4 regions of the Streptomyces sp. CC0208 genome follow, and region 2 is predicted to be linked to each of the others. Evidence: riboswitches for the same ligand, from Rfam matches in the RefSeq annotation. Region 2 holds a riboswitch; each other region holds the start of a gene.

Region 1 (7,827 bases), 6.3 Mb from region 2:
TCGGCGATGCGCTGCCGGACCCGGTCGCTCACCTGTCCTCGGGGCCGGACGCCTACGGCGCGCTCATCCGGTTCGCCGGCGCCCGGCGACCCGGCCTCCCCCGGCCCTGGCGTCGTCCCGGAGCGATCGACGGCTTAAACGTCACGCCGTACCTCATCCCCCGACGGTCTCGACGGTCTCGACGGTCTCGACGACATCGTCGATCTGCTCGTCCCGGAACTGCAGGAGCGCGGCATCTACCGCACCGAGTACACCGGCACCACCCCGCGCGGGACCGGCGGCAGGCGGGCTGATCACCTCACATGACTGACATGAAGCTGTCACACGCGGGCCGGAATGCACCTCACCTCAGCGCCGGTTCTCACTGTCATGACTCTGGCCGACTGATCAATGCCCCCTCAAGGCCGTACTTCCCTAGCAGAAGGAGCAATCATGACCACCGAAGCGACGGCATCGGACCTCCACGCCTTCACCGAGCACTGGCTGGAGTGGTACCACGCCCAGGAGGCCCGGCTCGCCGCCCCGCACGGATTCCTGGCGATCACCGGCCTGCACTGGCTCGACGACCGGCCGCAGCGCTTCCCGGACGCGCCCGGCGAGTGGCGCACCGGACCCGACGGAGTCGTCGTCGACCTCGACGACGGCGAGGAACTGGTCGTCGACGGAACGCCGGTGCGCGGTGAACACCGCTTCGGCGTGCTTCCCGAGCGTGGCGGCGTCGACGCCGTCTGGGGAGACGCGGTCATCGAGGTCGCCAAGCGCGGCGGCAACGACATCCTGCGCCCCCGGCACCCGGACGCACCGCTGCGCACGGCCTTCACCGGAACGCCCGCCTACGCCCCCGACCCGCGCTGGGCGGTGACGGGCCGTTACATCCCCTTCGACACGCCACGGCCGACCACCGTGGGCGCGGCCGTGGAAGGCCTTGAGCATGTGTACGACGCTCCCGGCAGGATCGAGTTCGAGCTGGACGGCCGTCAGCTGTCCCTGACCGCGTTCCCCGGCCCTGGTGCGGGCCGGCTGATGGTGCTGTTCACCGACGAGACCTCCGGGGTCACCACCTACGCCGCCAACCGGACCCTCGCCCTGGAGCCGCCCGCCGCCGACGGTACGGTCGCCCTGGACTTCAACCGCGCCGCGAACCTGCCGTGCGCCTACACGGACCTGGCCACCTGCCCGCTGCCCCCGGCCGAGAACCGGTTGCCGGTGGCGATCGAGGCCGGTCAGAAGATCCCCCGCGAGCGCGGCGGCTCCTGAACGTGCCTGAGCCCGACAAAGTGCCGGTCCAACTGCCCCCGCAGGGCGTCACTTTCCGGCATTGACGTACGACAAGTACCCTCCGTACGATCACGAACGGCATTGAGTGTCAGCGTCAAGCCCTGGCTCGCTGACCGGCAACCCTCCCCCGCGGTGGGGTGCTCCAGGTGAAAGCCCGGCGGGATCACCGACGATCTCCGCAAGCGCGTGGCCCCGTGGCCGGGGCCGGAAATGTGGAGGACCGACATGCCGCACGGTGGTGACCCGAGCGCCCGCCTCGCCGGCGCCACCGTGTTCTCCCGGCTCTCGCGTCGGCGCCACATCGACCTCAAGCGCTCGACCAGCTGTCTCTGTCAGGCCTGACGGGCCCTTTCGCCGCCGGTCGCAGTCCGGCACGCGCCGGTCGTCACCGCACCCGCCTGCGGCTGACCCTCGCTCCCCCCTGATCCCTGTCTCCACAGCGCTTCCCCGCCACCGGTCCGATGCCGGCCGGGGCCGCACACCCCTGCACGGACGTGCCTTGTACGGCGCCTCCATGCCTGGTGACACGAGTAGGAGAACCCTCCGTGAACGCACTTCCGGCTCTCAGAGCCCCCCGCTGGGCGCCCCTCGCCGCCCTGCTGACCACCAGTGTTCTGCTGACCGCCTGCGGTTCGGGCAACGACTCCAGCAGCGGAAGCAACCGGCCCAAGTCCGGTGGCACCCTGACCTTCGCGGTGGGTTCCGACGCCGGCTGTGTGGATCCACAGCAGGTCGGCAGCAACGAGAGCATCTACTCGGTGCGCCAGACCGTGGACTCCCTGACCGACCAGGACCCCAGGACCGGCAAGATCGTGCCGTGGCTCGCCAAGAGCTGGGACATCAACGCCGACGCCACGGAGTTCACCTTCCATCTACGCTCGGGCGTCACCTTCAGCGACGGCTCCCAGCTGACCGCGCAGGTGGTCAAGGACAACTTCGACGCGGTGCCGAAGCTCGGCGCCCTCGGGGTCCTCGCCCAGGGCTATCTCAGCGGCGTCAAGGGCACCACCGTGGTGGACCCGCTCACCGTCAAGGTGACCTTCGGAAGGCCCAACGCGCAGTTCCTCCAGGCGACTTCGACCCACTCGCTGGGCATCGAGTCGTCCGCGAGCGTGAAGAAGACCCCGCAGCAGAAGTGCAGTGACGGTGTGATCGGGTCGGGGCCGTTCGTGCTCAAGCAGTACGTCCAGAACCAGTCGATCACACTGGCCAAGCGCACCGGCTACGACTGGGGCTCCTCGCTGTGGTCCAAGAAGGGAGAGGCCTACCTGGACAAGCTGGTCTTCAAAGTCGTTCCCGAGGCAGGGGTGCGGGCCGGCAGCCTCCAGTCCGGGCAGGTGGACGCGATCAGCAGCGTCGGCAGGGCCAACGAGGTGGCGCTCGGGGGCGGTCAGGTCACCCTGTTGAGCCGGGCCAACCCCGGTGTGGTCTTCGGACTCGGCGTCAACAACGCGCGGCCGTTGCTGAAGGACGTGAAGGTGCGTCAAGCGATCCTGGCGGCCATCGACCGCAAGCAGATCGCCGACACCGTGTTCCCGACCGGCACCCAGCCGGCGACCAGCGTCCTGGCGCACACCACGCCCGACTACACCGACCTCTCCTCGGACCTCGCCCTCGACGCGGCCAAGGCGAAGTCCCTGCTGGAAGCGGCCGGTTGGAAAGCCGGCAGTGACGGCATACGCGCCAAGGGCGGCAAGAAGCTGCGCCTGACCATCAGCTGGTTCCCCAACGCCGCCACCAACCAGCCTGCCTTGGAGCTGGTCCAGCAGCAGCTGAAGGCCGTCGGGATCGACGTGGTGCTCAAGCAGGGTCAGGTCAGCCAGTTCGCCACCACGCTCCAGGGCGGTGACTTCGACCTGGTGTGGAGCAACGTGACCCGCTCCGACCCGGACATCCTGCGTACGTCCTTCTCGACCCAGCTGGCCAACTTCTACCGCCTGCCCGCCACTTCCCTGGACACGGAGCTGTCCGGCCAGGCCGCGACCACGGACACCGCCAAGCGCGAGCAGCTGGTGGAGAAGGCGCAGAGGCTGATCGTGCGGAACGCCTACAACGTGCCGGTGGTGGAACTCCAGACCCAGCTGGCCGTGGCGAAGAAGGTGCACAACCTCGACTTCGACTCGGGCAGCCGCATCCAGTTGCACGACACCTGGATCGGCTAGCGCATGCGCCGCTATGTGATCAAGCGACTGGGGCAGGCGGTCGGGGTGCTGTGGGCGGCGTACACGGTGTCGTTCCTGGTACTGAACTGGCTGCCCGGGGACCCGGTCACCGCGATGGCCAGTGCCGGGATGGACTCGGGGGACGTCGATCCGACCCGGCTGGCCGCCCTGCGGCACGAGTACGGCTTCGACAAGCCGGTGCTGGTGCAGTACGCCGAGTACCTCGGCAGGGCGGTGCGCGGGGACTTCGGCGACTCGGTCGCCACCGGCCGGCCGGTCACCTCGACTTTGGCCGACGCGCTGCCGCAGACCCTCCAGCTGACCGGCGCGGCACTGCTGCTCGCGGTGCTCCTCGGCGGCGGACTGGCAGTGGTGGCGACGTACACCTCCCAGCGATGGGTGCGGCAGCTCCTGCTGTCGCTGCCGCCGCTGGGGGTGTCGGTCCCGACGTTCTGGGTGGGGCTGCTGCTCGTCGAGACGTTCTCCTTCCGGCTGCGCTGGTTCCCGGCCTTCGGCAACGACGGCCTGAAGGGGCTGGTGCTGCCGGCCCTCACGCTGGCGATCCCGACCGGCGCGCAGGTCGCTCAGGTGCTCGCCAAGAGCCTGCTCACCGCACTGGACCAGGCGTATGTGGAGACCGCCCGGGCCAAGGGCGCCGGCAGATGGCGGGTCCATCTGCGGCACGCTCTGCGCAACGCGTCCCTGCCGGCGCTGACGGTCGTCGGCCTGCTGGTGGGGCAACTGATCGCCGGTTCGGTGGTCGTCGAGACGGTGTTCTCCCGCGACGGCCTCGGCCGCGTCACCGCGGCGGCGGTCACGGCCCAGGACATCCCGCTGGTCCAGGGGGTGGTGGTGTTCGGGGCGCTGATCTTCGTCACCACCAACCTCGTCGTCGACCTGGTCTATCCACTCCTGGACCCGCGGATCGTGGTGGCCTCGGGCAGAAGGGCGGCACTCGCATGAGCCAGAGCCTTGTCGACGACCCGGCCGAGGCGGCACCGGGACTGGCCCGCCCGGTCAGGTCGGGACCGGGGCCGGAACCGGGACGCCGCGTGGACGTACGGCGACCGCTGCGGTTCGTGGTGCGCCGCCCGGGTCTGCTGCTGTCGGTGGTCGTCCTCGTGCTGGTCGTGCTGGCCTCGTTCCGGCCCGGCCTGTTCACCTCGCAGGACCCGCTGAAGGGCGTCCCGTCGCAGAACTTCCGCGGCCCGAGCGGAAGTCACTGGTTCGGCACCGACGAGCTGGGCCGCGATGTGTTCTCGCGGGTCGTCCACGGCGCCCAGCTGTCCCTGAAGGCCACGCTGATCGCGGTGCTGGTGGCGTTCGTGGTCGGCGGTCTGCTCGGGGTGGTCGCCGGGTTCGTGGGCCGCTGGGTGGACGACGTCCTCATGCGCTTCGTCGACGTACTTCTGTCCATCCCCGCGCTGTTCCTGTCCCTGGCCCTGGTCACCGCGCTGGGCTACGGCACGGTGAAGGTGGCGGTCGCGGTCGGCATCGCCAGCGTCGCCGCGTTCGCCCGGGTGGCGCGCGCGGAGGTGCTGCGGGTGCGGCAGGCGGTGTTCGTGGAGGCGTCACGTGCGAGCGGGGCCCGCTGGTACTCGGTGCTTGGCCGGCACGTGCTGCCCAACGCGGCGGGCCCGGTGATCGTGCTGGCCACCCTCGACTTCGGCTCCTCCATCCTGGCCGTGTCGGCCCTGAGCTTCCTCGGTTACGGCGCTCCCCCGCCCGCCCCGGAGTGGGGCACGTTGATCTCCGACGGCCGCAACTACCTCGCCAACGCCTGGTGGCTGACCGCACTGCCCGGCCTGGCGATCGCCGCGACCGTGCTGGCCACCAACCGCATCGCCCGGGCGCTGGACGGCGAATGGTCCCGGCAGCGATGACCCACGAACCCGAGAACGGCGAGAACGGTGACGACGTGAGCACCCCACTGCTGGAGATACGCGGCCTGTCGGTGTCGTACCGCACCCGGGGCGGCACGGTCGAGGCCGTCCGGGGCGTGGACCTCGACGTATGGCCGGGACAGATGACGGCGGTGGTCGGCGAGTCCGGCTCCGGCAAGAGCACCACCGCGCACGCCGTCACCCGGCTCCTGTCGGCGAACGGCCGTATCGACGCGGGCACGGTCCGCTTCGGCCGGCACGATCTCGCCACCCTGTCGGAGGCGGAACTGCGCACCGTACGCGGAGCACGGATCGGACTGGTCCCCCAGGACCCGACCGTCTCCCTCAACCCGGTCAAGCGGATCGGCGACCAGGTCGCCGAGGTGCTGCGCATCCATGGTCTGGCGACCCGCCGAACGGCCCCCGCCGAGGCGGTCGCCGTGCTGGACCGGGCCGGGCTGCCCGACGCGGCCACCCGTGCACGGCAGTACCCGCACGAACTCTCGGGCGGGATGCGCCAACGTGCGCTGATCGCCATCGCCATCGCCGCCCAGCCGGAGCTGATCATCGCCGACGAGCCCACCAGCGCGCTCGACGTGACCGTGCAGCGGGTCATCCTCGACCATCTCCAGCGCCTCACCGAGGAGTCGGGCACCGCGGTCCTGCTCGTCACCCATGATCTCGGGGTCGCCGCCGACCGGGCCCACCGACTGGTCGTGATGTCACAAGGCAGGGTCGTCGAGGCAGGCCGCACTCATGACGTCCTCGCCGATCCGCAGGACGCCTACACCCGCCACCTGCTGGCCAGCGCCCCCAGCATGACCACCGCCCGGACCCGCACCCCGGCCTCCCACCCCGAGCCGGACACGGCACCCCTGGTCGAGGCACGCAACCTGGTCAAGGAGTTCAGGCTGCCCCGCGCCGGGGACGGGCCCCGCACCCTGCGCGCCGTCGACGACGTCAGCTTCACCCTCCACCGAGGCCAGACCCTAGCCCTGGTCGGGGAGTCGGGCTCGGGCAAGTCGACCACCGCCCGCCTGGTACTCCGGCTCGCCGACGCGACCGCCGGACAGGTCCTCTTCGACGGCACCGACGTCACCACCGCCAAGGGCGCCCGGGCCAGGCAGCTGCGCCGCCGTGCCCAGCTCGTCTACCAGAACCCCTACGCCTCGCTCGACCCCCGATTCGCCATCGGCGAGGTGATCACCGAGCCGCTGCGCGCCTTCAAGGTCGGCGACCGCGCCTCCCGGCTCGCCCGGGCCCGTGATCTACTCGACCGGGTGGCCCTTCCGGCCGCGACGCTGGAGCGCCGCCCGGCGGAACTGTCCGGTGGGCAGCGGCAGCGAGTGGCGATCGCCCGTGCCCTCGCGCTCTCCCCCGATCTGGTGGTCTGCGACGAGCCGGTCTCCGCGCTCGACGTGTCCGTGCAGTCCCAAGTCCTGGACCTGCTGGCCGAGTTGCAGGCCGACACGGGCGTGGCGTACCTGTTCATCTCGCACGACCTGGCCGTCGTACGTCAGATCGCGCACCAGGTCACCGTCATGCGGGCCGGCCGCGTCGTCGAGACGGGCCCGCCGGAGGAACTGTTCACCCGCCCCCGCGACGAGTACACCCGACAGCTGCTCGCGGCCATCCCCGGCGGCCGCGTCCCCGCCCCCGCCGCCGAGACCACGACGACTTGAGGACCACGGTCGCATGAGCCCACCCGTCCTCACCTCGACGGCCCTTCTCACGCCGGGCAACTTCGCCGACGACGACCCGTACACCGGCCTGGAGCGGCTGGCGCGCCGCCTCTCCGGCGGTTCAGGAGGCAAGCGGCGTCGGGGCGGGTCCCCTCGACGGCGTCGATGAGCTGCTGCTTCGCGGATACGGCGAGGGCTTCCTGGAGTGCCTGCCGGCTCGCGAATCGTCGGTGCCCCGTGAGCCTCCTGGTCAACCCCGCGGCCTCGGCGATCTGCTCCCTGGAAGCTCCCGCATCCTGGGCGAGGACCTGCTCGGCCGCCTCCGGAATCGCGCGCCCGCTTCGCCATCGAGACCACGGCCGAACTCTCACTCCCGCCAAGCCCTGCCTGATGCAGCTCGGTTGCCCCTCGGCGGCCGTGTCGACCTCACGCCGGATCGACCACCCTGCTCACCACCCACGCATGCTTGCCGACCTGCCGACCGCGCGTGAACCCGAAGTCTTCGAAGAGTTCGACGGTCGCGCTGAACAGGAAGCGCCCCTGCGCCTCGCGCCCGTCGGTCACCTCCGAGACGGCTTCGACGAGGCCGCCACCGGCTCGGGCGATCTGGTCGAGGGCGCCTTCCAGCGCCGCCCGCGCAATGCCCTGTCCGCGGTGCTTCCGGTCGACGTAGACGCAGGTGATCCGCCAGTCCGGCCGCGGCGGTGCGTCCTTGTCGTACGCGCGCCGGTTCTTGATGTTGGGGAGTTCCTCGGGGCTGCCGTACTGGCACCACCCCTGCGCGACGCCCTCCTCGTCGAGAACGAGCGCCGCGTGGGCGCG
Region 2 (7,827 bases):
ACGACCTGGAGGCCGCGTTCGCGATCGGCCTCGACAGCTAGGAGGACAGCGCGAGCACGGTGATGCCGTCGGCGGTCGCGACATAGACACGGCCGCCCCTGACCACCGGGGACTGGGTTCCGACGGACGCGCCGCCCTCGACGCGCCGGTGCCAGGTCTGCTTCCCCCTGCGGTCGAGGCCGTAGAGCGTCGAGCCGTGCCGTACGTAGACGGTGTTCCCGGCGACCGTGGGGTCGCTGTACTGGTTTCCGTCGTCGGTGAACTGGAAGGACCACGCCGTCGATCCGTCGGCGGGGTCCAGGGCGACCAGTTCGTAGTCGGACGCGGTGACGGCCAGGCCGGCGAAGGGCACGCAGGTGAGGTAGCGCCCGCCGTACACCTTGTCGTTGCTCGCGTCCCACAGCCGCTTGCCGGTGCGGGAGATGCCGTGCAGCGACTGTTCGCCGCCCGATCCGACCAGCAGAACGTCGCCGACCGGCACGGGCCGCCCGGGGTCGGCACCGGCCGGGGTCGTCCAGAGCCGCTTGCCGGTCTTCGCGTCCAGGGCGTGGACCCGGTCCCCGAAGGTGCCGACGTACACCACTCCGTCCGCCACCACGGGTTCGCCGGTGGGCGCCGGGCCGGTCGACGTGGACCAGCGCACGCTGCCGTCGGGGGCGTAGGCCCGCACCCCGCCCGCGTCCGATCCGTCGCCGTAGGACACCAGGACCAGCCGGCCCGCGGCGACCAGGAACTGGCTGTTCGCGGCGAACGACCTGGTCCAGCGGATCTTGCCGCCCCGGCCGAGCGCGCACAGCTTGGAGGCGCCCTCCTGGCCGTCCTCCAGCAGGCAGTACACGCCGTCGGCGGTGGTGAGGGGGGACATGGCCTCGGCACCGAGCCGGGTCCGCCACACGGTCCGGCCGTCCAGGTCCAGCCCGTGCAGCGCGCCGTCCGCGCCGCCGACGTACACCCGGGTGCCGTCGGGCGAGACGGCCGCGCAGGGACCGCGCCGCCCGCCGAGCCCTTGGACCTTGTACTGCCAGCCCGTCGCGGGTGTGCCCGCCGGGGACCCGGCCCCCGTCTTCACTGATCCGTCCGGCGCGTCGCGCAGCCACAGCCAGCCGCCCACGCCTCCGGCCGCCACAACCCCCGCGCCCCCCGCCACGGCCCGCAGCAGTCGGCGCCGGGACGGCGGTGCGGTGGCGGGTGGCACCAGGGTGGCCGCGGGGACGTCCGTGACGGTCATGGGCGCCACGTACTCGACCCGGCTCCCGCGCTCCCCCGAGTCGTGCCCGGGAACCCAACGAGCGCCGCTGTGAACGGTCTCGGGCTCCTTCTCGGCACCGGAGGAGTACCACCCCGGCCGCAGGCCCTCACGCAGCGACGCCTCGCTGTGCCCCGCGGCCGCGACCAGCTCGGCGGGCGTCGGCCGCGCGGCGGGGTCGTCCCGCAGACAGGCCTCCACCAGCGGCAGCTGTTCCTTGGGTACGGCGGACAGGTCGACGTCGCCGGTCAGGATCCGCAGCAGGACGACCGAGTCCTGGCCCTCGCCGAAGGGTTCCCTGCCACCGGAGGCGTAGGCGAGGACCGCGCCCAGGGAGAAGACGTCACTGGCCGGCACCACCTGGGCGCCGTTGCGGATCTGCTCGGGCGAGAGATAGCCGACCGACCCGACGACCACGCCGGTCCGGGTCAGGGCGGTGCCCTCCAGGGCCCGGACGATCCCGAAGTCGATGACCCGGGGGCCGTCCGGCGCGAGCAGGATGTTGGAGGGCTTGAGGTCCCGGTGCACCAGCCCCTTGGCGTGGATCGCGGCGAGCGCCTCGGCGAGCGCGGCCGCCAGCAGCCGTACCGTGTCCGCGGGCAGCGGTCCCCGGTCGAGCACCGCGTCCCTCAGGTTGGGGCCCTGCACGAACTCGGTCGCCATCCACGGCCGCGCGGCCTCGGTGTCCGCGTCCACGACCCGCGCGGTGTACGTGCCCGCCCCGCCGACGGTCTGCGCGGCCCGCACCTCGTGCCGGAACCGGGCGCGGAAGGTGCGGTCCTCGGCGTGCTCGGCCCGTACGACCTTCACCGCCAGCCGCAGTCCGCCGCGCGCCTCGGCGAGATACACCTCGCCCATGCCGCCGGACCCGAGTCTGCCCAGGACCTGGTAGGGCCCGATGGTCCGCGGGTCCGTCTCGCGCAGCTCCTGCACCCCGTGCTCCCCCTGCATTCCGTACGGCTGCTGAGGGGGAGCGTATACGCGCGCCGGACGTCAGTACGTCAGACGGCCGGGACGCAGCGGCCGTCCTCGGTGCGGTACGTCCACTTCGCACCGTCCGCGACCAGTTCCTTCACGGCCTTCACAAACCGCTCCACGTGCTCGTCCGGCGTGCCCGCGCCGAAGCTCACCCGGATCGCGTTGAGGGACTTCTCGCCCGGCGCGGCCTCGGGGGCACCGCACTCGCCCTGGGACTGCGGGTCGCTGCCCAGGAGGGTGCGGACGAGGGGGTGGGCGCAGAAGAGGCCGTCGCGGACGCCGATGCCGTACTCGGCGGAGAGGGCGGCGGCGAAGTGGGAGCTGTTCCAGCCGTCGACGACGAAGGAGATCACGCCGACGCGGGGGGCGTCGTCGCCGAACAGGGACAGGACGCGGACCTCGGGGACCTCGGCCAGCCCTTCGCGGACCTTCTCGATCAGGTGCTGCTCGCGCGCGACCAGGCTGTCGAAGCCGGCCTCGGTCAGCGCCTTGCAGGCGGAGGCGATGGAGTAGGCACCGATGACGTTCGGAGAGCCGGCCTCGTGGCGGGCGGCGCTCTCGTGCCACTCCACGTCCACTCCCCCGTCCTCGCGCCGGGTGACCTTGCGGCTGGCGCCGCCGCCCGCGAGGTAGGGGTCGGCGGCCCGCAGCCAGTCGGCGCGGCCGGCCAGGACGCCGGAGCCGAAGGGGGCGTAGAGCTTGTGGCCGGAGAAGGCGACCCAGTCGACGTCGAGGTCGCGGACGCTCACCGGGTGGTGCGGGGCGAGCTGGGCCGCGTCGAGCACGATGCGGGCACCGTGGGCGTGAGCGGCCGCCGCGAGCTCCCGTACCGGCCACAGCTCACCGGTGACGTTGGAGGCGCCGGTGACGCACGCCAGGGCCGGGCCGTGGGGGTCCCGGTCGGCGAGGGCCTTCTCCAGGGTCTCGACGGCCTGCCGCGGGGTGCGCGGGGCGTCGAGGTAGCTGACCCGGGCGTCCTGCCAGGGCAGCAGGCTCGCGTGGTGCTCGGTCTCGAAGACGAAGACCTGGCAGTCGGCGGGGAGCGCGGCGGCAAGGAGGTTGAGCGAGTCGGTGGTCGACCGGGTGAAGATCAGCTGGTCGTCGTCGCGGCAGTCGAGGAACTCGGTGACGGTCCTGCGGGCGTTCTCGAACAGGTCGGTCGACAGCTGGGAGAGGTAGCCGGCCCCGCGGTGCACGCTGCCGTAGTAGGGAGCGTACGCCGCCACGTCGTCCCAGACCCGCTGGAGGGCCGGTGCGCTGGCCGCGTAGTCGAGCGCCGCGTAGGTGACTTCGCCGCCGGTGACGAGCGGGACGGTGACATCCCGGCCCAGAACGGGCAGCTGGGCACAAATGGTCTGGGCGGCGGCAGCGGTGGAGACAGACATGGGGGACTCCCGTGAAAAGTCGTGGAAAGAAAGGTGAGACGGGTGCGCGGAGGCGGGGCTCGGCGGCCCTATCGCATTCGCTTGCTCACGGGAGACTCCCTCGAATGACCAGGATCCCTGGGTTCGTGAGGGATCCGCGCTTGCCGCAGACCTCGCTGCCTACGGCCTGGTCTTCACCCGGGGCACCCCGCCACGGACGGAGGGTTGCCGGACAGTCGGCCGGGGCCTCATGACTGTCACTCATGACCTGGTCAAAGAACGTACGTGAGGTGATCGCCGTCCCGCAACCCGTGTCCGGATCGCGGGACGACACCCTGGGGTGGCCGTTACGCGTTGCTCGCGGCCACCCATCGCTCCAGCGTCCGCTTCGCCGCCCCCGAGTCGATCGACGCGGCGGCCTTGTCCATCCCGGCCCGCAGTTGCTCGGCCAGGGTCCCGGTCCCCGGGTCCAGGGCCACCAGCGCGGCCGCCGAGTTCAGGAGTACGGCGTCCCGGACCGGGCCCGTCTCGCCGTCCAGGAGCTTCCTGGCGACCTCCGCGTTGTATGCCGGGTCACCGCCCCGCAGGGCCTCCACGGGCACCAGGTCGATGCCGACGTCCCGGGGGTCGAAGCTCTCCTCGGTGACCTTGCCCTCGCGGACGATCCAGACGCGGGAGGTCGATGTGGTCGTCAGCTCGTCGAGGCCGTCGTCACCGCGGAAGACGAGGGCGGAGTTGCCACGTTCGGCGAAGACGCCGGCGACGACCGGCGCCATGCGCGGATCGGCGACCCCGACCGCCTGGGACCGCACCCGGGCGGGGTTGGTCAGCGGGCCGAGGATGTTGAACACCGTGCGGATACCCAACTGCCCGCGGGCGGCGCCCGCGTGACGCAGCGCCGGGTGGAACTTGACCGCGAAGCAGAACGTGATCCCGGCCTCCTCGGCCACCTCGGCCACCCGCCCCGGGGTGAGCTCCAGGTTGACGCCGAGCTTCTCCAGGACGTCCGAGGCACCGGACGCGGAGGAGGCGGCCCGGTTGCCGTGCTTGACGACCGTGGCGCCGGAGCCGGCCACGACGATCGCCGACATCGTGGAGATGTTGACGGTCTTGGCGCCGTCGCCTCCGGTGCCGACGACGTCGACCGTGCGCCCGGGGACCTCGATCACGTTGGCGTGCTCGTACATCGCCCGGACGAGCCCGTTGATCTCCTCGACCGTCTCGCCCTTGGCCCTGAGGGCGACCACGAAGCCGGCGATCTGCGCGTCGGTCGCCTCGCCCTGCATGATCCGGTCCATGGCCCACGCCGTGGCGTCGGCGCTCTGGTCACGGCCGTACAGCAGGGCGTTCAGTACCTCGGGCCAGGAACGGCCCGCCGCGGTGTTGCCTCCAGCGGGGGTCACAGCGCTCATGGGGCCGCTCCAGATGTCGTAGAAAAGTGTGCCCACACCCTATCCAGCCCAGCGCACGACGCAGGGTCCCGTCCGGCGTTCGGACGGGACCCCGGACGGCAAAGGGCCCGTCCGCTGTGTCGGACGGGCCCTTACTACCGCGCGTGGCGAGCGCAGCGACAAGCAGCGATCAGTGGTGGCCGTGGCCGCTCGTGATCTCCTTGTACTCCTCGACGGTCGGCTTGGGGATCTGGGACTCCTCGCCGTAGTACGCCTCGCTCAGCTTGGCGCGCAGCTTCTCGGAGCCCTTGATCTTGCGCTCGACGCCGTTCTCGTCGACCGCGGGGCCGATCTGCGCCGGTGCGTACTGCTCGTGCGCCGTGAGCGTGTGCAGCTGCTCCTGGCTGAGCGGCTCGTGCACCTCGATGAACTCACCGTGCGGCAGGCGCTTGATGATGCCGGACTCGCGACCGTGCAGCACCTTGTCCTTGTCGCGGCGCTGGAGGCCGAGGCAGATCCGCTTGGTGGCGACGAACGCCAGGACCGGGGCGACGAAGAACGCGACCCGCACGAACCAGGTGATGGCGTTGATCGACAGGTGGAAGTGGGTGGCCCAGAGGTCGTTTCCACCACCGATCAGCAGCACCATGTACCAGGTGATCCACGCGACACCGAAGGCCGTACGCGTCGGAGCGTTGCGCGGCCGGTCCAGGATGTGGTGCTCGCGCTTGTCGCCGGTGACCCAGGACTCGATGAACGGGTACACCGCGATCGCGACCAGGACCAGCGGGAAGATCACCAGCGGGATGAACACGCCCAGGACGAGCGTGTGACCCCAGAAGTTGATCTCCCAGCCCGGCATGACACGGATCAGGCCCTCGGAGAAGCCCATGTACCAGTCCGGCTGGGCGCCCGTGGACACCTGGTCGGGACGGTAGGGGCCCATCGACCAGATCGGGTTGATCGAGGCGATCGCCGCGATGGCCGCGATGACGCCGAAGACCAGGAAGAAGAAGCCTCCGGCCTTGGCCATGTAGACCGGCAGCAGCGGCATGCCGACCACGTTGTTGTTGGTCTTGCCGGGGCCCGCGAACTGCGTGTGCTTGTGGTAGAAGACCAGGATCAGGTGGCCGACGACCAGGCCGAGCATGATGCCCGGCAGCAGCAGGACGTGGATCGAGTAGAAGCGGGCCACGAAGTCGCCGCCCGGGAACTCCCCGCCGAACAGGAAGAACGACAGGTACGTGCCGACGATCGGCACGGACAGGATCGCGCCCTCCATGAAGCGGACACCGGTGCCGGAGAGCAGGTCGTCCGGCAGCGAGTAACCGGTGAAGCCGGTGAACATGCCGAGGACGAACAGCAGGAAGCCGAACAGCCAGTTGACCTCACGCGGCTTGCGGAACGCGCCCGTGAAGAACACACGCATCATGTGCACGAACATGCCGGCGAGGAAGATCAGCGCCGCCCAGTGGTGGATCTGCCGGATCAGCAGACCACCGCGCACATCGAAGGAGATGTGCATGGTCGAGTTGAACGCCTCGGACATCAGCTGTCCCTGCAGCGGGACGTAGCTGCCGTGGTACTCCACCTCGTTCATCGACGGGTGGAAGAACAGCGTCAGGTACACACCCGTGAGGATGATGATGATGAAGCTGTAGAGGCAGACCTCACCCAACATGAACGACCAGTGGTCGGGGAAGATCTTGCGCATGTTGGACTTGGCCAGGGAGTAGATCCCCAGCCGTCCGTCGGCCCAGTCGGCGACGCGCTCGCCGGCCGGCGCCTTCCCGCGTGCGCGGGACTCGGAGGACTCTGTAGTACTCATCCGCGCTCCCAGAATGCAGGACCGACGGGCTCCTCGAAGTCGCCGAGCGCTTCGAGGTAACCCTGGTCGTTCACGCCGATCCGCAGCTGCGGCAGGGCGTGACCGGCGGGGCCGAAGATCACCCGGGCACCGTCGGAGAGGTCGAAGGTGGACTGGTGGCAGGGGCAGAGCACGTGGTGCGTCTGCTGCTCGTACAGGGAGATCGGGCAGCCCACGTGGGTGCAGATCTTCGAGTACGCGACGATTCCCTCGTACGACCACTCGAGCTCGCGCTTGTCCTTGATGTTGTCCGGCTGGATGCGGACGATCATCAGGGCGGCCTTGGCGATCTCGGTCTGGAACTCCTCGTCGTGCTCCTCCAGGCCCTCGGGCTTGGCGAAGGTCAGCGAGCCGACCGCGACGTCTTCAGGGCGCAGCGGCTCGTTGGTGTTCATGTTGACGAGCTGGAGGCCCTTGCGCCACATGGTGTGGCGGAGCTTGGTGCCGGGCAGCGGACCGAGGTCGCGCAGCAGCATGACGCCGGAGAGCGGGAACAGGGCCAGCGCGCCGAACATCGTGTTGCGGATCAGCTTGCGACGGCCGAGCGCCGACTCCTTGGCACCCTGCTTGAAGTCCGCGTGCACCTTCGCGCGGACCTCGGGGGACGCCTCGATCGGGTGACGCTCGTCGGCGATCTCCTCGTCGGACATCAGGGTGCGGGCCCAGTGGACCGCGCCCGCGCCGATCGAGAAGAGGGCGAGACCGAGGGTCAGGCCCAGCGCGAAGTTGAGCGCGTTGATGTGCCCGATCGGGAAGACGAAGATCGACTTGTCGTGGGGGATGCCCACGTACGAGGCGATGAACCCGACCGTGGCCAGCATCGACACCGTGAACAGCATGGCCACCGTGCGCTCGGACCGCCTGGCGGCCCGCTCGTCGATGTCCTGCACCCGGTGCTCATGCGGCGGGAGGCCGGGGTCCGCGAACGGGTTCTTCTCGTCCGCGACGCTTACCGCGCCGTGCGCGTCCTGCTCTGCGGGC
Region 3 (7,827 bases), 5.5 Mb from region 2:
ACGTGTGATGCTCATCGGTTGGACACACCAACCCCCCTGTTTTTGCGCAGACTTGTGAGCGCCACGGCACGGACGGCCGGGCGATGGAAGGCAGGCGGACGTCAGACGTCGGAGCTGGTGCCGATCCCGATTTCAGGCATAGGTGTTTCCACCCGGTAACCCCCCCTGGGCACTACTGGTTCGTGCGCCCATTGTGCTTGGTCTGCACAGATCGCACACATGTTATGCCGGTGAATGTTCGAAGATTTGCGATTTGGCGGAAACAGGAGTCATGCGCGCTCGACGAGTCCGCCGTCCTTCTCGTCGTACCGCGCGCCCGTCTCCGGGCACTCCCAGACGCCCGGCTCGCCGTCCCGCTCGACCAGTCGTACGCCCGCCCTGCCCACCCAGCCGATGCGGCGCGCCGGAACGCCGGCCACGAGCGCGTGGTCGGGCACGTCCCGGGTCACCACGGCGCCCGCCGCGACCAGTGCCCAGCGGCCGATCCGTACCGGGGCCACGCACACCGAACGGGCCCCGAGGGACGCCCCTTCGGCCACCTCCACCGCCACGGCCTCCCAGTCGCCGCCGCGCTTGAGCTTGCCCTCCGGGTCGACCGAGCGGGGGAAGTAGTCGTTGGTGAGGACCGCGGCCGGCCCGACGAACACCCCGTCGCCGAGCACGGCGGGCTCGTAGACCAGCGCGTAGTTCTGGAGCTTCACGTTGTCGCCGATCCGCACCCCCGGTCCGACGTAGGCGCCCCGGCCGACGATGCATCCGCTGCCCAGCCGGGCGTCCTCGCGGATCTGGGCCAGATCCCAGACCGTCGTCCCCTCGCCGATCGCCGCCGTCTCGTCGACCTGGGCGGTCGGCTGCACCTTGAAGTCCACCGGGCTGAACCCTTCGTTTCGTCGAGCATGTCTGATCGTCGAACATGTCGACGGTGTCCCTGATGGACCGAGTCTGATCACCGCGCCGCCGGAATACCAGTCTCCGTTCGTGAGCCCTCTCGTGCGGGGCGGAGTCAGACCAGGCGGGGGTCGACGTGGATCTTCGGCCCCGGACCGGCGCCGGGCGGCCGCTCGCCCGCGAGCACGGGGCCGATCGCGTCCAGCGCGACGGTGGCGGCCACGAGCGGCCTCGGGTCGACGACCTGCTCGGCGTACGCCCTGATGGTGGCGTCGAGGCCGGGGGAGGCCGACAGGACGCCGACCGCCGTCACGTCCTTGAGGACGAGCGTGCGCGTGTCGATCCTGCTGGGCTCGGCGGCCAGCCCGATGTACACGAGCCGACCGCCCGGTTCGACCAGTTCCTGGGCCAGGGCGGGCAGACGGACCGCGTTGGTGGCGTCGACGACCGCGTCGAACGGCAGGTCCGGCAGCGTGTCCTCGCGCCAGGCGTGCGGGAAGCCCAGTGAGCGCGCGAAGGCGAGGGAGTCCTCGGTGGCGCCCATCAGGTGCACCTCTGCCCCGGCGGCCCGGACGAACAGCGCGACCAGCAGACCGATGGTGCCCGGCCCCAGCACCAGGACCCGGTCGCCGGGCCCCGCTCCGGTGGCCTGCGCGGCCCGCAGGGCGTTGCCGCCCGGCTCGACGAGGGCGCCGAGCACCGGATCCACCGAGTCGGGAAGGACGTGCAACGAGCCTGCCGGGACGGCGAGTTGTTCGGCCAGGGCGCCCGCGCGGCCGCCCCGGATGCCCACCTCCTCCCGCTTCTCGCACACGTGCTGCCGTCCGCGCCGGCAACGGCGGCAGGTTCCGCAGCCGAGCATCGTGTCGCCCATGACCCGGCGCCCGACCCAGCCGGGTTCGACCCCGGCACCCACCGCACGCACCCGGCCGGCCCACTCGTGGCCCAGCCGCATCGGATAGCCGGCGTGTCCCTGGTGCAGATAGGTCATGGCGCCGGTGAAGAACTCCAGATCGGTGCCGCACACGCCGACCCGCTCGACATCGACGACGACCTCACCGGGAGCGGCGACCGGCACGGGCACCTCCCGGACCGCGAACTCGCCGGGGGCCGTCAGGACGAAGGCGCGCATCTGCCGGCCCGCTGCCGAGGGGGCGTTCACCGAAGGGGCTCCTTCAGAAGGGTTCCTTCAACGGGCCGGGTCCGGTCCGCCGGCGCGCTGACGCTCACCGCCCCGGAGAGAGCAGTCGGCGGGGTGCCGTACACGGGCGCAAGGCAGTTGACGCCGGGCTCGTTCTCCTGCTCGTCGAGGGCGTATCCCCGCGCGCGCCTGTCCCGCAGCTCGTGGTGCAACTCCCCGGTCGTGCACAGGGCTCGGGGCGTCGGGCGTTCCAGGGACACCCCGCCGACCCATCGCCGTACGGCGTCGAGGGTGCCCGACTCGTGGGCGGGCGGCACCTTTCCGGCAACGGTCGCTTCAGCGGGGTTGCGGCCGCCGACCGTGAAGGTCAGCCGGACGGCGCCCTCGGGCGGCTCGACCTTGGCGCGGTGGACGACCTCGGGGCCGTCCAGGACGGTGCAAAGGGCCGGCGCGCCGAACCCGGCGGCCGGTGTCTGCGCCAGCGGCCGCACCCGCACGTGTTCGGGGCGGGCCTCGTGACGGGCGAAGGCCGTCCGAAGGAACTCGTCGCCGAGCAGACAGCGGTCGCCGAAGTCCCGGCCGGCCGGACGTGCCCGGCGCACGATCGGCTCGGGGCCGCCGATCGCCCGGGTGGGCTCGTCGAGCGCCACCCCGTCAGGGCGCCGGACGAGTCCCCTCAGCACGGCCGGCACCGGGTCCGGTCCCACGAGACGGTCGCCCTCCGCGCGGTCCGCGACGGGTGCTGTCGAAGCGGAGAACGGCTGCGTATGCTGCATCGCGTTCCGGATACTAGACCGCCGTACCGATGACCGGAAAGAGCCGAGTGATGGGCCTTCGCAGCGCGCAGTGGTACGCGGGACAGGACCGCAACGCCTACATCCACCGGGCCTGGATGCGCCGGGGCGCCCCGGCCGACGCCTTCACCGGCCGGCCCCAGATCGCCATCGCCAACACCGCCTCCGACCTCACCCCCTGCAACGCCCACCTGGACGAGGTGGCCAGGTCCGTCCGCGACGGTGTCCACGAGGCGGGCGGCATCCCCCTCGACCTGCCCGTGGTGTCGCTGGGCGAGACCAACGTGCGGCCCACGGCCATGCTCTGGCGCAACATGGCGGCGATGGCCACGGAGGAGATGCTGCGCGCCAACCCCCTCGACGGCGTCGTCCTGCTGGGCGGCTGCGACAAGACGATCCCCTCGCTGCTGATGGCCGCCGCCTCGGTGGACCTGCCCGCCGTGGTCGTGCCCGGCGGGCCCATGCTGACCGGCACCTTCCGCGGCACCCCGCTGGGCTGCGGCACGGACGTGTGGCGGCTGTCGGAGGAGGTCCGCGCCGGGACCCTGTCCCAGGAGCAGTTCACCCGCTCCGAGTCGTCGATGATCCGCAGCCGCGGGCACTGCAACACCATGGGGACCGCGTCCACCATGGCGCTGGTCGCCGAGGCGCTGGGCACGGTCGTCCCCGGGGTGGCCGGCACCCCGGCACCGGACAGCAGGCTGCTGGAGGCCGCGCACGGCACCGGGCGGCTCGCGGTGGAGCTGGTGTCCGGTGACCGCCGCCCGAGCACCTTCCTGACCAAGGGGTCCTTCCACAACGCGATCGTGGCGCTGGCCGCGATCGGCGGCTCCACCAACGCGGTCGTCCATCTCCTCGCCATCGCGGGCCGGCTGGGCATCGAGCTGACCCTGGACGACTTCGACCGCATCGGCTCCCGGGTGCCGGTCCTGGTGGACCTCCAGCCCGCCGGACGCTTCCTCATGGAGGACTTCCACCGCGCCGGCGGCCTGCTCGCCGTGCTGCGCGAGGTCGCCGACCTCCTGGACCCCGACGCGCTCACCGTGACCGGAAGGCCACTCGTGGACCACCTCGCCGACGCCCCGATCTGGGACGCCGAGGTGATCAGGACCCGGGCCCGCCCGCTCGTCGAGGAGGGCGGCATCGCCGTCCTGCGCGGCAGCCTCGCCCCCGACGGAGCCCTGATCAAACCCGCGGCCGCCTCGGCGCACCTGCTGCGCCACCGCGGCCGGGCGGTCGTCTTCGACAGCATCGAGGACTTCCACGCCCGCGTCGACGACCCGGACCTGGACGTCGACGCCGACTCCGTCCTCGTCCTGCGCGGCTGCGGCCCCCGGGGTTACCCGGGCATGCCCGAGGTCGCCAACATGCCGCTGCCCACCAAGCTGCTGGAGCAGGGCGTGCGGGACATGGTCCGCGTCTGCGACGGCCGGATGAGCGGCACCGCGTACGGCACGGTCGTCCTGCACGTGGCACCGGAGGCCGCGGCGGGGGGCCCGCTCGCCCTCGTCCGGACCGGTGATGTCATCAGCCTCGACGTCGGGGCCCGCCGCATCGACCTGGAGGTGCCCGCCGACGAGCTCGCCGCCCGCACCCCCAACGCGGCCACCGTCGAGGGCTTCGCCAACCCGAGGCGGGGCTGGGAGCGGCTGTACGTGGACCACGTCCAACAGGCCGACAAGGGCGCGGATCTGGACTTCCTCGTCGGTTCCAGCGGCTCGGAGGTCAGCCGCGAGTCGCACTGACCCGGTGCGGCGGAGTCTTCGCCCTGTCCCTGCCCATCCCGTGGACGCCCTCTTGACGTGCGTCCGGACGCGATCGACACTCCAGTTGGGAATCCTAGTGAACGGGTAGGGAAACATGAGCAGCGTGGAACCGGCCGTGGGCCGAGAGAGCCGCACACCGCGGCCCACGCCTCTTCTGACCTCCCGTCGGCACATCGATCTGCAGCGGGTCTGCAGCGCGATCAGGCCCCTGGGCTGAGCCCGGCCACGGCCGCCCCCTCCCTGTCCTGCCCCTCGCTTCCGGCCCGACGACGCTTCCGCCGCGCGTACGTCTGCGCACCGACACCCCGGGGAGATCCATGTCCGTCACATCGCTGTCCCATGTCCCCGCCACCCACCCCGCCCCCGCGTTCCGGGGCCGCATCGGACGGGACGCGCGCAGCGGGCACTACGCCGTGCCGCGCCGCTACCGGCTCCACCTGACCGCCGCCTGTGCGGACGGTCTGCGCATCGCCGTCGCGCACAGTCTGCTCGGCCTCGACGACATCTGTCCCGTGACCTTCCTGGACCCGGTCCCCGACTGTCCGGACGGCGGGCATTCCGCGCTGCGCCCGCTGTACGAGGCCAGCGCGCACCGGTACTCCGGCGCGGCCGTCGCGCCGGTGCTCAGTGACGACTGGTCGGGGCGGATCGTCAGCACCCACGCCGCCGACATCACCCGCGACCTCGCCCGGCACTTCGGCGGCGGCCGTCCGGCGCTGTACCCGTGCGGAGCGGAGTCGGAGACCGAGGCCGTCGAGCGGATGGGCCGGGGCATCGCGCAGGCCGCCCAGCAGGCCGGGTCGGCGGGCGGCGACGACGTGGACCGGACCGCCGCCCTCGAGCGACTGCTGGACACCCTGGGCTCACTGGAGCGCTGGCTGGTGGGTCGCGACTGTCTGATCAGGGATCACCTCACCGCCGCCGACATCGAGTTGTGGGTCGCGCTGGTGCAACTCGACACCGTGCACCGCGACCACCTCGACGCGTCCGCGGTGCAGCGCATCGCGGACCACCCCACCCTGTGGGCCTACGCCCGCCGCCTGACCGCCCACCCGGCCTTCGGCACCCACCTCGACCTCGACGGCATCGCCCGCCGGCACCACGCCCACTGCCGGGGCCTGGAGGCCGCAGGCGCCGCCGTGCAGATTCTGGACTGGGCCTCGCACACCCCCCGTACGTCCTGACCGTTCCATCTGTCGGACCAGGATTGACATTGGTTCAGGCGTTTGACTTAACTACGACCCAGATCGGTCATGAGTGTCAGCGACAAGCCCTGGCTTGCTGACCGGCAACCCTCGCTCGGCGGTGGGGTGCCCCAGGTGACGACCGGACCGGATGACGTTTCGGTAAGCGCGAGGGCCCAAGGGGCCGAAAGAGCACGGTGACGGACATGTACGCAGTTTCCAGGACGGCCACGCGCCGCTCCCAGGGCTGCGTACAGCCGTACACGAACGTGCTCGTGGCCGACCGGAGCGTCGATCTGCTCCGGGTCAGCAGCGCACTGTGTACCGCACCGGGCCGTGCCCGCTGTCGGGGCTGACGTACCTCCCCAGCCCCCGCGTTCCTGACGAACACCGCACCCGCGGTGTGCTGTCGTCCGCCCAGCCCCCGGTGCCCGTGCGTCGCGTCCTACCGCCGTAGGTACGCCGTGTTCGCCGTGTCCCAGGGGAATCCCGACTGAGCCGGAGCCCCTCATGAGTGAACCCCCAGGCGCCGCCGTGTCCGTCACCGAGGCACCGCCTCAGGCCGACACCCCGTCAAAACCCCTCGCCGCACAGCGAGTTCTCCCACTGAGGCGACCGGGCCGCTGGATCGCCACCACCGTCGTCCTGGTCCTGGCGGCCCAGTTCGTCCACGGCCTGGTGACCAACCCGTTCTACCAGTGGGACCGGTTCGGTTACTGGTTCCTGCGGCCGACCGTCCTCGACGGGCTTGTGATCACCCTTGAAGTCGCCGCCTACAGCGCGGTGCTTGGCCTCCTCGGCGGCATTCTGCTCGCTCTGGCCCGGCTCTCGAAGAGCCCGGTGCTGCGGGCGGTGAGCTGGACCTACGTGTGGGCCCTGCGCTCCGTTCCCCTGATCGTGCTCCTGCTGTTCCTCTACAACTTCAGCGCCCTGTACAAGACTTTGAGTGTCGGTGTCCCCTTCGGTCCTGCCTTCTTCTCCTTCGACGAGTCCCGGCTCGCCACCGACATGGTCATCGCCGTCGTCGGACTCAGCCTCAACGAGGCCGCCTACGCGGCCGAGGTCGTCCGCGGCGGCATCCTCTCCGTCGACCAGGGCCAGCACGAGGCGGCCTCGGCACTCGGTCTGCCCAAGGGCTACCAGTTCCGGAAGATCGTCTTCCCGCAGGCGCTGCGCTCCATCACCCCGAACTACGTCAACCAGCTGATCGGCCTCATCAAGAGCACCTCGCTGGTCTTCTACGTCTCCCTGCTCGACCTGTTCGGCACCGTGCAGTCCATGGGCTCCACCTACCCCGGCGACATCGTGCCGCTGCTTCTGGTCGCCACCGTCTGGTACCTGATCCTCACCAGCGCCGTGTCCGTCGTCCAGTTCTACGTCGAGCGACACTACGCCCGGGGCGCCACCCGCTCCCTGCCGCCGACCCCGCTCCAGAAACTGCGCGCCGGTCTCACCGACCTCAGGGCGCGTGTCCGCAGGGAGACCGCGATATGACCGTCACCGACATCACCCCCGTCGCGCTCGAAGTGCACGGCGTGCACAAGTGGTACGGCGCCCACCGGGTCCTGGACGGGGTCGACCTGACCGTGCGGCCCGGCGAGGTCACGGTGATCCTCGGCCCGTCCGGCTCCGGGAAGTCCACCCTGCTGCGGGTCATCAACCACCTGGAGAAGCCGGAGATCGGCTACGTCAGCGTCAACGACGAACTCATCGGCGTCCGTCGGCAGGGCGAGCGGCTCAAGGAGCTCAGCGAGCGCGCCATCCTGACCCAGCGCAGCCGCATCGGGTTCGTCTTCCAGAACTTCAACCTCTTCCCGCACCTGACCGTCCTCGACAACGTGGCCGCCGCCCCGGTGGCGACCGGGAAGCTCGGCAAGGCGGACGCCCGGGAGCTGGCCCGCGAACTCCTCGGCAGGGTCGGTCTGGGCGACCGGACGGGTGCCTATCCACGGCAGCTGTCGGGCGGCCAGCAGCAGCGCGTGGCCATCGCCCGCGCGCTCGCCCTAAGGCCCGGTGTCATCCTCTTCGACGAGCCGACCTCCGCCCTCGACCCG
Region 4 (7,827 bases), 1.6 Mb from region 2:
GCAGGTCGCCCAGGTCGTCGCCGGCGTAGAGGACGGAGGCGGCGGACAGCTCGCGGACATGGGTCAGCAGGGCCACGCCCTTGTCCATGCCCGGCGGGCGCAGTTCCAGGACCAGCCGGCCCGGTTCGACGATCAGGCCGTGGTGGGTGGCCAGCTCGGTGAGCGGGACGCGGAGGGCGTCGAAGACGGCCTGGGGGTCCGGGGCCCGGCGGGTGTGGACCGCCACCGCCCGGCCGCCCTTCTCCTCGATCCAGGCGCCGGTCCCGTCGAGAAGCGCCGGCAGCTCGGCACGGACCGCGGCCACGCCCGGGTGCGGCTCGGGCGCCGTGACCTCGCCGGTCGTCGCGTCCCAGCGTTCGGCGCCGTAGTGGCCCAGGACCGTCAGGTGTTCCAGGCCGGGGACGCCCGCGAAGCCGCCGTAGCGGACCGCGATCTCGGCCGGGCGGCCGGTGATCACCGCCACGGAGGCCACCTTCGGCGCCAGGGCGGCGAGGACCGCCACCGCCTCGGGGTGCGCCCGCGCCTGCTCCGGATCGGCCACGATCGGCGCCAGCGTCCCGTCGAAGTCGAGGCCGATCACCGCGCGGCTCGGCTCCGCGAGGAGTGCGCGCAGGCCCTCCTGACCGGCGGGGGTGGTGGGCGTTGGAAGGTTCATGCTCATCCGTTCAGCGCGTTCAGCTGCTCCAGGAACCACTGCGCAGGCGGGAGCGCCGTCGCCGCCGCGGCGAGCCGCTTCGCGCGTTCGGCGCGTTCGTGGGCCGGCATCGTCAGGGCCTCGTGCAGGGCCGCCGCCGTCTGCTCCACGTCGAACGGGTTCACCACGATCGCGTCGTCACCCAGCTCCTCGTACGCCCCGGCCTCCCGCGACAGCACCAGCGCGCACCCCACGTCGGAGACCACCGGCACCTCCTTCGCGACCAGGTTCATGCCGTCCCGGATGGGGTTGACCAGCGCCACGTCCGCCAGCCGGTACGCGGCGAGGGAGCGCGCGAAGTCGTCCTTCAGATTCAGCAGGACCGGGGTCCAGCCAGGTGTGCCGAACGTGTCGTTGATCTCCTCGGCCACCCGCCGCACCTCGGCCGTGTAGTCCCGGTACACCGCCAGGTCCTGCCGCGACGGATACGCGAACGCCACGTGCACGACCCGCTCCCGCCACTCCGGCCGCGACTCCAGCAGCCGCCGGTAGGCGAGCAGCCCGCGCACGATGTTCTTGGACAGCTCGGTCCGGTCCACCCGCACGATCGTCTTCCGGCCCGCGCCGATCTCCTCGCGCAGGGCGACGATCCGCTCCTCGACGTCGGCCTCGTGGGAGCGGGCGCGCAGGAAGTCCGCGTCCGCGCCAAGACCGTGCACCCCGATCCGGGTCTCGCCGAGCCCGTCCGCGAGCTCCGTGGAGCAGGCCGTGAAGGCGTCCGCCCAGCGCCGGGTGAGGAAGCCGAGCCGGTCGGCGCCCAGCATGCCCCGCAGGACCTGGCCCGCGATGTCGTCCGGCAGCATCCGGAAGTAGTCCACCGGCGCCCACGGCGTGTGCGAGAAGTGGGCGATGCGCAGGTCGGGGCGGAGCTCGCGGAGCATCCCCGGCACCAGGCACAGGTGGTAGTCCTGCACCAGGACCGCCGCCCCCTCGGCCGCCTCCTCCGCGAGCGCCTCGGCGAAGGCGCGGTTGTACGTCTCGTACGACGCCCACTGCCGCCGGAACTCCGCGTCGAAGGCCGGCTCCAGCGGGGTCTGGTACAGCAGGTGGTGGACGAACCACAACACCGAGTTCGCGATGCCGTTGTAGGCGTCGGCGTGCACGTCGGCCGGGATGTCGAGCATGCGGACCCCCGGCTCGCCGACCCCGCGCCGGACCGCCTCGCGGTCGCCGTCGCCGAGCGCCGAGCACACCCACAGGGAGTCCGCGCCGGAGCCGATCGCCGACAGGCCCGAGACCAGCCCGCCGCCACCGCGTTTGGCATGCAGCGAGCCGTCCTCGCGCACTTCGTACGAGACCGGGCCGCGGTTGGACGCGACCAGCACCTGAGCAGCACTGTTGGTTGACGCCATACGCCTCAACCTAGCCCGGCCCCCAAACGCTCAAACGTACGGTTGCGCACTTCCGTGCGGTTACGCGACCTTCCGCTGCGCGTACTCCGCGATCTCCACCATCGGCGGCCGCTCCTCCGTGTCCACGGAGTACGTACGCGGCTCGAAGCCGTCCCGGCCCCGCTCGAACTGGGTGAGAGCGGGCCGGATCATGTGACCGCGGGCCAGCCGGAGCTGCGCGGTGCGGTAGATCGCGGCGGACATCCGGCCCAGGGCCTGCCCGTCCTGGTGACGGTGCTTGCGCACCCCGACATCGACCTGGGCGAGCGCGTTCAGCCCGACCAGGTGCAGGGCGTCGACCAGCATGCCCAGCTCGACGCCGTAGCCGACGGGGAACGGCAGCTGCTCCAGCAGCGAACGCCGGGCCGCGTACTCACCGCCCAGCGGCTGTACGAAACCGGCCAGCTGCGGCCAGTGCATGTTCAGCAGCGGGCGCGCCATGAGCTCGGTGACCCGGCCGCCCTGCCCGGCGGCGCCGCCCAGGGGACGGTCGTACATGCCCTTGACCAGGTCGACCTCGGGGTCGGTGAGCAGCGGGCCCACGATGCCGGCGACGAAGTCCGAGGAGAACTCCTTCAGGTCGGCGTCGATGAAACAGACGATGTCCCCGCTGGTGACGAGCAGGGAACGCCACAGGACCTCGCCCTTGCCGGGCACGGCCGGTATACGCGGGAGGATGTCGTCACGGTGGACGACCCGCGCGCCGGCCGCCTCGGCGACCTCGGACGTACGGTCGGTCGATCCCGAGTCGACGACGACGATCTCGTCGACGAGCGGGACCTGCTGCATGAGGTCATGACGGATCACGGCGACGATGTCACCGACCGTCTCCTCCTCGTTGAGCGCGGGCAGGACGACACTGACGGTCCGCCCCGTGCTCCGCTTCGCGGCCATGATCCGGTGGAGTGGGCGATCGCTCGCGGACCAGGAACGGGTGGCCAGCCAGCGCTCGACTTCGTTCAGCACAGTGCGCGGCTCCTCTGCGTGTGATCTGCGTGTGATCCATCTCGCCGTTCGGACGACTCTCTCAACTGTCCTGGCCTTCGGTTACAGTCTTGAACAACGCGGGTGACCATCGCATGTCCTGGGTGGCCCGCCGTTCACAACTTCATACCGCTCATCCAGAGGGGCAGAGGGATACGGCCCGATGAAGCCCCGGCAACCCTCCAGTCGGTTCTCGTAGCGATCGCTGACGATCGTCTCCGCGAGGCTCCCGACTCGGGAAGGTGCCAAATCCGTCTCACGGCGAGATGCGTCGTGAGGAAGATGAGGAGAAAGGGCCTCGCCTCCATGGCTGCGCAGACAGTTGCAAGCACCACGAACTCCGTCGATCTGGGTCCCGCCGCGGCACTGAGCTGCCGCGAATGCGGCCACCGCGTCCCGCTCGGCCCGGTCTTCGCCTGTGAGGAGTGTTTCGGCCCGCTCGAGATCGCCTACGACTTCTCGGCCTACGACACCGAGGACCTCCGCAAGCGCATCGAGGCGGGACCCGCGAACATCTGGCGCTACGCCCCGCTGCTGCCCGTCCCCGCGGACGTGGCGGACAAGCCCAACATCAACCCCGGCTGGACCCAGCTCGTCAAGGCCGACAACCTCGCCCGCGAGCTCGGCGTGACCGGCGGCCTGTACATCAAGGACGACTCCGGCAACCCGACGCACTCCTTCAAGGACCGCGTCGTCGCGCAGGCCATCGAGGCCGCGCGCGCCTTCAACTTCACCACCCTCTCCTGCTCCTCCACCGGCAACCTCGCCGGTGCGGTGGGTGCCGCGGCCGCCCGGGCCGGCTTCCGTTCCTGCGTGTTCATCCCGCACGACCTGGAGCAGGCCAAGGTCGTCATGGCCGCGGTCTACGGCGGCGAGCTGGTCGGCATCGAGGGCAACTACGACGACGTGAACCGCTTCTGCTCCGAGCTGATCGGCGACCCGGCCGGCGAGGGCTGGGGCTTCGTCAACGTCAACCTGCGGCCGTACTACGCGGAGGGGTCCAAGACCCTGGCGTACGAGATCTGCGAGCAGCTCGGCTGGCAGCTCCCCGACCAGCTGGTCGTGCCGATCGCCTCCGGTTCGCAGCTCACGAAGATCGACAAGGGTCTGCAGGAGCTGATCAAGCTCGGGCTCGTCGAGGACAGGCCGTACAAGATCTTCGGCGCGCAGGCCGAGGGGTGCTCGCCGGTGTCGGTGGCGTACAAGGCCGGGCACGACGTGGTCCGCCCCCAGAAGCCGAACACCATCGCCAAGTCGCTCGCCATCGGCAACCCGGCGGACGGCCCGTACGTGCTGGACATCGCGCGCCGTACCGGCGGTGCGGTGGAGGACGTGAACGACGAGCAGGTCGTGGACGCGATCAAGCTGCTGGCGCGGACCGAGGGCATCTTCGCGGAGACCGCGGGTGGCGTGACGGTGGGGGTGACCCGCAAGCTGATCGAGAACGGTGTCCTCGACCCGACGAAGACCACGGTGGTGCTGAACACCGGCGACGGTCTCAAGACCCTGGACGCGGTGGCCGGTACCGGGCTCACCGCCACGATTCGTCCGAACCTGGACTCTTTCCGAGAGGCTGGCCTCGCATGAGCGTCAACGTCCGCATCCCCACCATCCTGCGCACCTACACCGGCGGCAAGGCCGAGGTGCAGGCCGAGGGTGGGACCCTCGCCGAGGTCATCGCCGATCTGGAGAAGAACCACACCGGTATCGCGGCGCGTGTTCTCGACGACCAGGGCAAGCTGCGGCGGTTCGTGAACGTGTACGTGAACGACGACGATGTGCGGTTCGAGCAGGGGCTGGAGACGGCGACGCCCGACGGGGCCGGAGTCTCCATCATCCCGGCGGTTGCCGGCGGGTGACCATATGACTGGTCATTACCTTCGGTAACAGTAATTACCGAGTGTTCATCCGATTGCCCCCTCCGCGAGAGAAGCGGAGGGGGCAATTCTCTATGGTTGAGCGCGGTACAGTTGGGGAAGCTGCTGCTTCCTGCATGCCGGACGCATATGAGTTCCGACTTCGGATGCGACGAGAAGTAGCCAAAGTGTGTGGGTTCTTTGCGCCTTATGCTCCTTTTGTGGGGCCCGACTTGCCCCGGATTCGGGCGAATTCTCACTACATTCCGGACCCCTTCCGTCCAGAATTCTCGTCCGATTGACCTGTTGCAGACGGCAGTTGGACAGATACATTCAGCCGCGGTCGACGCGTTCCGGCGCACGCCCCCAACCATGTGGGGGGTGAGGTCTGACCCGGATCCATGAAGTGTGGATCCGTGCAAGGGCCAGTAATAGGGGAGTTAGGCATGGCTCAGGGCACCGTCAAGTGGTTCAACGCGGAGAAGGGGTACGGCTTCATCGCGGTCGACGGTGGTGCGGATGTATTCGTCCACTACAGCGCGATTCAGATGGACGGCTACCGCACCCTTGAAGAGGGCCAGCGGGTCGAGTTCGAGATCTCGCAAGGTCAGAAGGGGCCGCAGGCGGACATGGTTCGTCTCGCGACTGGCTGAAGCACGCGCCGGGTAACAACAGCGTCGTTCTTCGTTCTTCTTCGAAGGGCTCGTACCCCATGGGGAGTCATGGGTACGGGCCCTTCGGCATGTGCATGTGCCTCCGGCGGTTGGGCGGGTTCGGGTTCGTGTGCGGGTTCGCTGGGGGCGGGCGTTTTGCGCAGTTCCCCGCGCCCCTGGATGCCTGCGGCGGCCTGTGTGGCTCCGGTGGGGGCTTGGGTAACGCGTGCTCTGTAACGGACGCCGGCCGCTGCGGGCGGACACCCCCGCCCCGTCCCCTGCCCGCCGTACGCGGCTTGCGGGCCGTGGTCTGCCTGCCTCTCTGGCCGGCGAACCGGGGCCCGATACCCGAGAGGCGCTTGCACTCGACCATGCCGAGTGCTAATCATTGGCGTTAGCACTCTGAAGGTGAGAGTGACAAAGATGGACCGGGTCGGTGAGGCCCGCAGGCCTAGTGGGGCAAGGATCCACGGGCCGGCGAGCCGTCCGTCGCGGGCGCGGGCGCGGTCCGAAGGAATCACCCCCAGTCCTGGAGGGACCACTTCACATGGCCAAGATCATCGCGTTCGACGAGGAGGCGCGGCGCGGCCTCGAGCGCGGCATGAACCAGCTCGCGGACGCCGTCAAGGTGACGCTCGGCCCCAAGGGCCGCAACGTCGTCCTCGAGAAGAAGTGGGGCGCCCCCACGATCACCAACGATGGTGTTTCCATCGCCAAGGAGATCGAGCTCGAGGACCCGTACGAGAAGATCGGCGCCGAGCTGGTCAAGGAAGTCGCCAAGAAGACGGACGACGTCGCCGGTGACGGTACGACCACCGCGACCGTGCTAGCCCAGGCCCTGGTCAAGGAAGGCCTGCGCAACGTAGCCGCCGGCGCCAACCCCATGGCCCTCAAGCGCGGTATCGAGAAGGCCGTCGAGGCCGTCTCCGCCGCCCTGCTCGAGCAGGCCAAGGATGTCGAGACCAAGGAGCAGATCGCCTCCACGGCCTCCATCTCCGCCGCCGACACCCAGATCGGCGAGCTCATCGCCGAGGCGATGGACAAGGTCGGCAAGGAAGGCGTCATCACCGTCGAGGAGTCCCAGACCTTCGGTCTGGAGCTGGAGCTCACCGAGGGTATGCGCTTCGACAAGGGCTACATCTCGGCGTACTTCGCCACCGACATGGAGCGGATGGAGGCGTCGCTCGACGACCCGTACATCCTCATCGCCAACTCCAAGATCGGCTCCGTCAAGGACCTGCTCCCGCTCCTGGAGAAGGTCATGCAGTCGGGCAAGCCGCTGCTGATCATCGCCGAGGACGTCGAGGGCGAGGCCCTGTCGACCCTGGTCGTCAACAAGATCCGCGGCACCTTCAAGTCCGTCGCCGTCAAGGCCCCGGGCTTCGGTGACCGCCGCAAGGCCATGCTCGGCGACATCGCCATCCTCACGGGCGGCGAGGTCATCTCCGAGGAGGTCGGCCTCAAGCTGGAGAACGCGACCCTGGACCTCCTGGGCCGCGCCCGCAAGGTCGTCATCACCAAGGACGAGACCACCATCGTCGACGGTGCCGGTTCGTCCGACCAGGTCAACGGCCGCGTCAACCAGATCCGCGCCGAGATCGAGAACAGCGACTCGGACTACGACCGCGAGAAGCTCCAGGAGCGCCTGGCGAAGCTCGCCGGTGGCGTCGCCGTCATCAAGGCCGGTGCCGCGACCGAGGTCGAGCTCAAGGAGCGCAAGCACCGCATCGAGGACGCCGTTCGCAACGCGAAGGCGGCCGTCGAGGAGGGCATCGTCGCCGGCGGTGGCGTGGCCCTCATCCAGGCCTCCTCGGTCTTCGAGAAGCTGGACCTGGAGGGTGACGAGCTGACCGGCGCCAACGCCGTGAAGCTCGCGCTGGAGGCCCCGCTGAAGCAGATCGCCGTCAACGGTGGTCTCGAGGGTGGCGTCATCGTCGAGAAGGTGCGCAACCTGCCCGTCGGCCACGGCCTGAACGCCGCGACCGGTGAGTACGTCGACATGATCGCCGAAGGCATCATCGACCCGGCGAAGGTGACCCGCTCTGCCCTGCAGAACGCCGCCTCCATCGCCGCGCTGTTCCTCACCACCGAGGCCGTCATCGCCGACAAGCCGGAGAAGGCCGCCGCGCCCGCCGGTGGCGGTATGCCGGGCGGTGACATGGACTTCTGATCGACCTCTGGTTGATCAACGTCCTTGCCGAGGGCGGCACTCCCGGGAACGGGGTGTGCCGCCCCCGGTTTTTTCTGCG

What was found. A riboswitch is a leader RNA that binds a small molecule or an ion and turns the genes downstream of it on or off. The one in region 2 is predicted to bind S-adenosylmethionine.
Region 1: it holds a riboswitch for S-adenosylmethionine, as region 2 does, so the genes downstream of both, D1369_RS44695 (putative leader peptide) here and D1369_RS29845 (aminotransferase class V-fold PLP-dependent enzyme) in region 2, are expected to answer to the same signal.
Region 3: it holds a riboswitch for S-adenosylmethionine, as region 2 does, so the genes downstream of both, D1369_RS04650 (amino acid ABC transporter permease) here and D1369_RS29845 (aminotransferase class V-fold PLP-dependent enzyme) in region 2, are expected to answer to the same signal.
Region 4: it holds a riboswitch for S-adenosylmethionine, as region 2 does, so the genes downstream of both, thrC (threonine synthase) here and D1369_RS29845 (aminotransferase class V-fold PLP-dependent enzyme) in region 2, are expected to answer to the same signal.

Annotation. Positions count from the first base shown of each region.
Region 1 covers NZ_CP031969.1:207,198-215,024, forward strand. The annotation lists gene D1369_RS43390 (hypothetical protein) at 154-297, opposite strand; gene D1369_RS00980 (DUF1684 domain-containing protein) at 433-1,257, shown strand; SAM riboswitch class IV at 1,356-1,469, shown strand; gene D1369_RS44695 (putative leader peptide) at 1,504-1,620, shown strand; gene D1369_RS00985 (ABC transporter substrate-binding protein) at 1,824-3,440, shown strand; gene D1369_RS00990 (ABC transporter permease) at 3,444-4,403, shown strand; gene D1369_RS00995 (ABC transporter permease) at 4,400-5,323, shown strand; gene D1369_RS01000 (ABC transporter ATP-binding protein) at 5,320-7,005, shown strand; gene D1369_RS42765 (hypothetical protein) at 7,019-7,174, shown strand; gene D1369_RS01010 (GNAT family N-acetyltransferase) at 7,432-7,827, opposite strand, start outside.
Region 2 covers NZ_CP031969.1:6,489,973-6,497,799, reverse strand. The annotation lists gene D1369_RS29855 (Lrp/AsnC ligand binding domain-containing protein) at 1-41, shown strand, start outside; gene D1369_RS44600 (serine/threonine-protein kinase) at 38-2,179, opposite strand; gene D1369_RS29845 (aminotransferase class V-fold PLP-dependent enzyme) at 2,248-3,609, opposite strand; SAM riboswitch class IV at 3,741-3,857, opposite strand; gene trpD (anthranilate phosphoribosyltransferase) at 3,936-5,000, opposite strand; gene D1369_RS29835 (cytochrome bc complex cytochrome b subunit) at 5,170-6,807, opposite strand; gene D1369_RS29830 (Rieske 2Fe-2S domain-containing protein) at 6,804-7,827, opposite strand, start outside.
Region 3 covers NZ_CP031969.1:1,002,370-1,010,196, reverse strand. The annotation lists gene D1369_RS04680 (hypothetical protein) at 1-15, opposite strand, end outside; gene D1369_RS04675 (acyltransferase) at 270-869, opposite strand; gene D1369_RS04670 (alcohol dehydrogenase catalytic domain-containing protein) at 1,004-2,020, opposite strand; gene D1369_RS04665 (IclR family transcriptional regulator C-terminal domain-containing protein) at 2,047-2,805, opposite strand; gene D1369_RS04660 (IlvD/Edd family dehydratase) at 2,856-4,568, shown strand; gene D1369_RS44715 (putative leader peptide) at 4,684-4,806, shown strand; gene D1369_RS04655 (glutathione S-transferase C-terminal domain-containing protein) at 4,907-5,773, shown strand; SAM riboswitch class IV at 5,839-5,948, shown strand; gene D1369_RS04650 (amino acid ABC transporter permease) at 6,284-7,267, shown strand; gene D1369_RS04645 (amino acid ABC transporter ATP-binding protein) at 7,264-7,827, shown strand, end outside.
Region 4 covers NZ_CP031969.1:4,890,806-4,898,632, forward strand. The annotation lists gene otsB (trehalose-phosphatase) at 1-661, opposite strand, end outside; gene D1369_RS22500 (trehalose-6-phosphate synthase) at 658-2,046, opposite strand; gene D1369_RS22505 (glucosyl-3-phosphoglycerate synthase) at 2,107-3,051, opposite strand; SAM riboswitch class I at 3,200-3,358, shown strand; gene thrC (threonine synthase) at 3,376-4,656, shown strand; gene D1369_RS22515 (MoaD/ThiS family protein) at 4,653-4,928, shown strand; gene D1369_RS22520 (cold-shock protein) at 5,372-5,578, shown strand; gene groL (chaperonin GroEL) at 6,126-7,748, shown strand.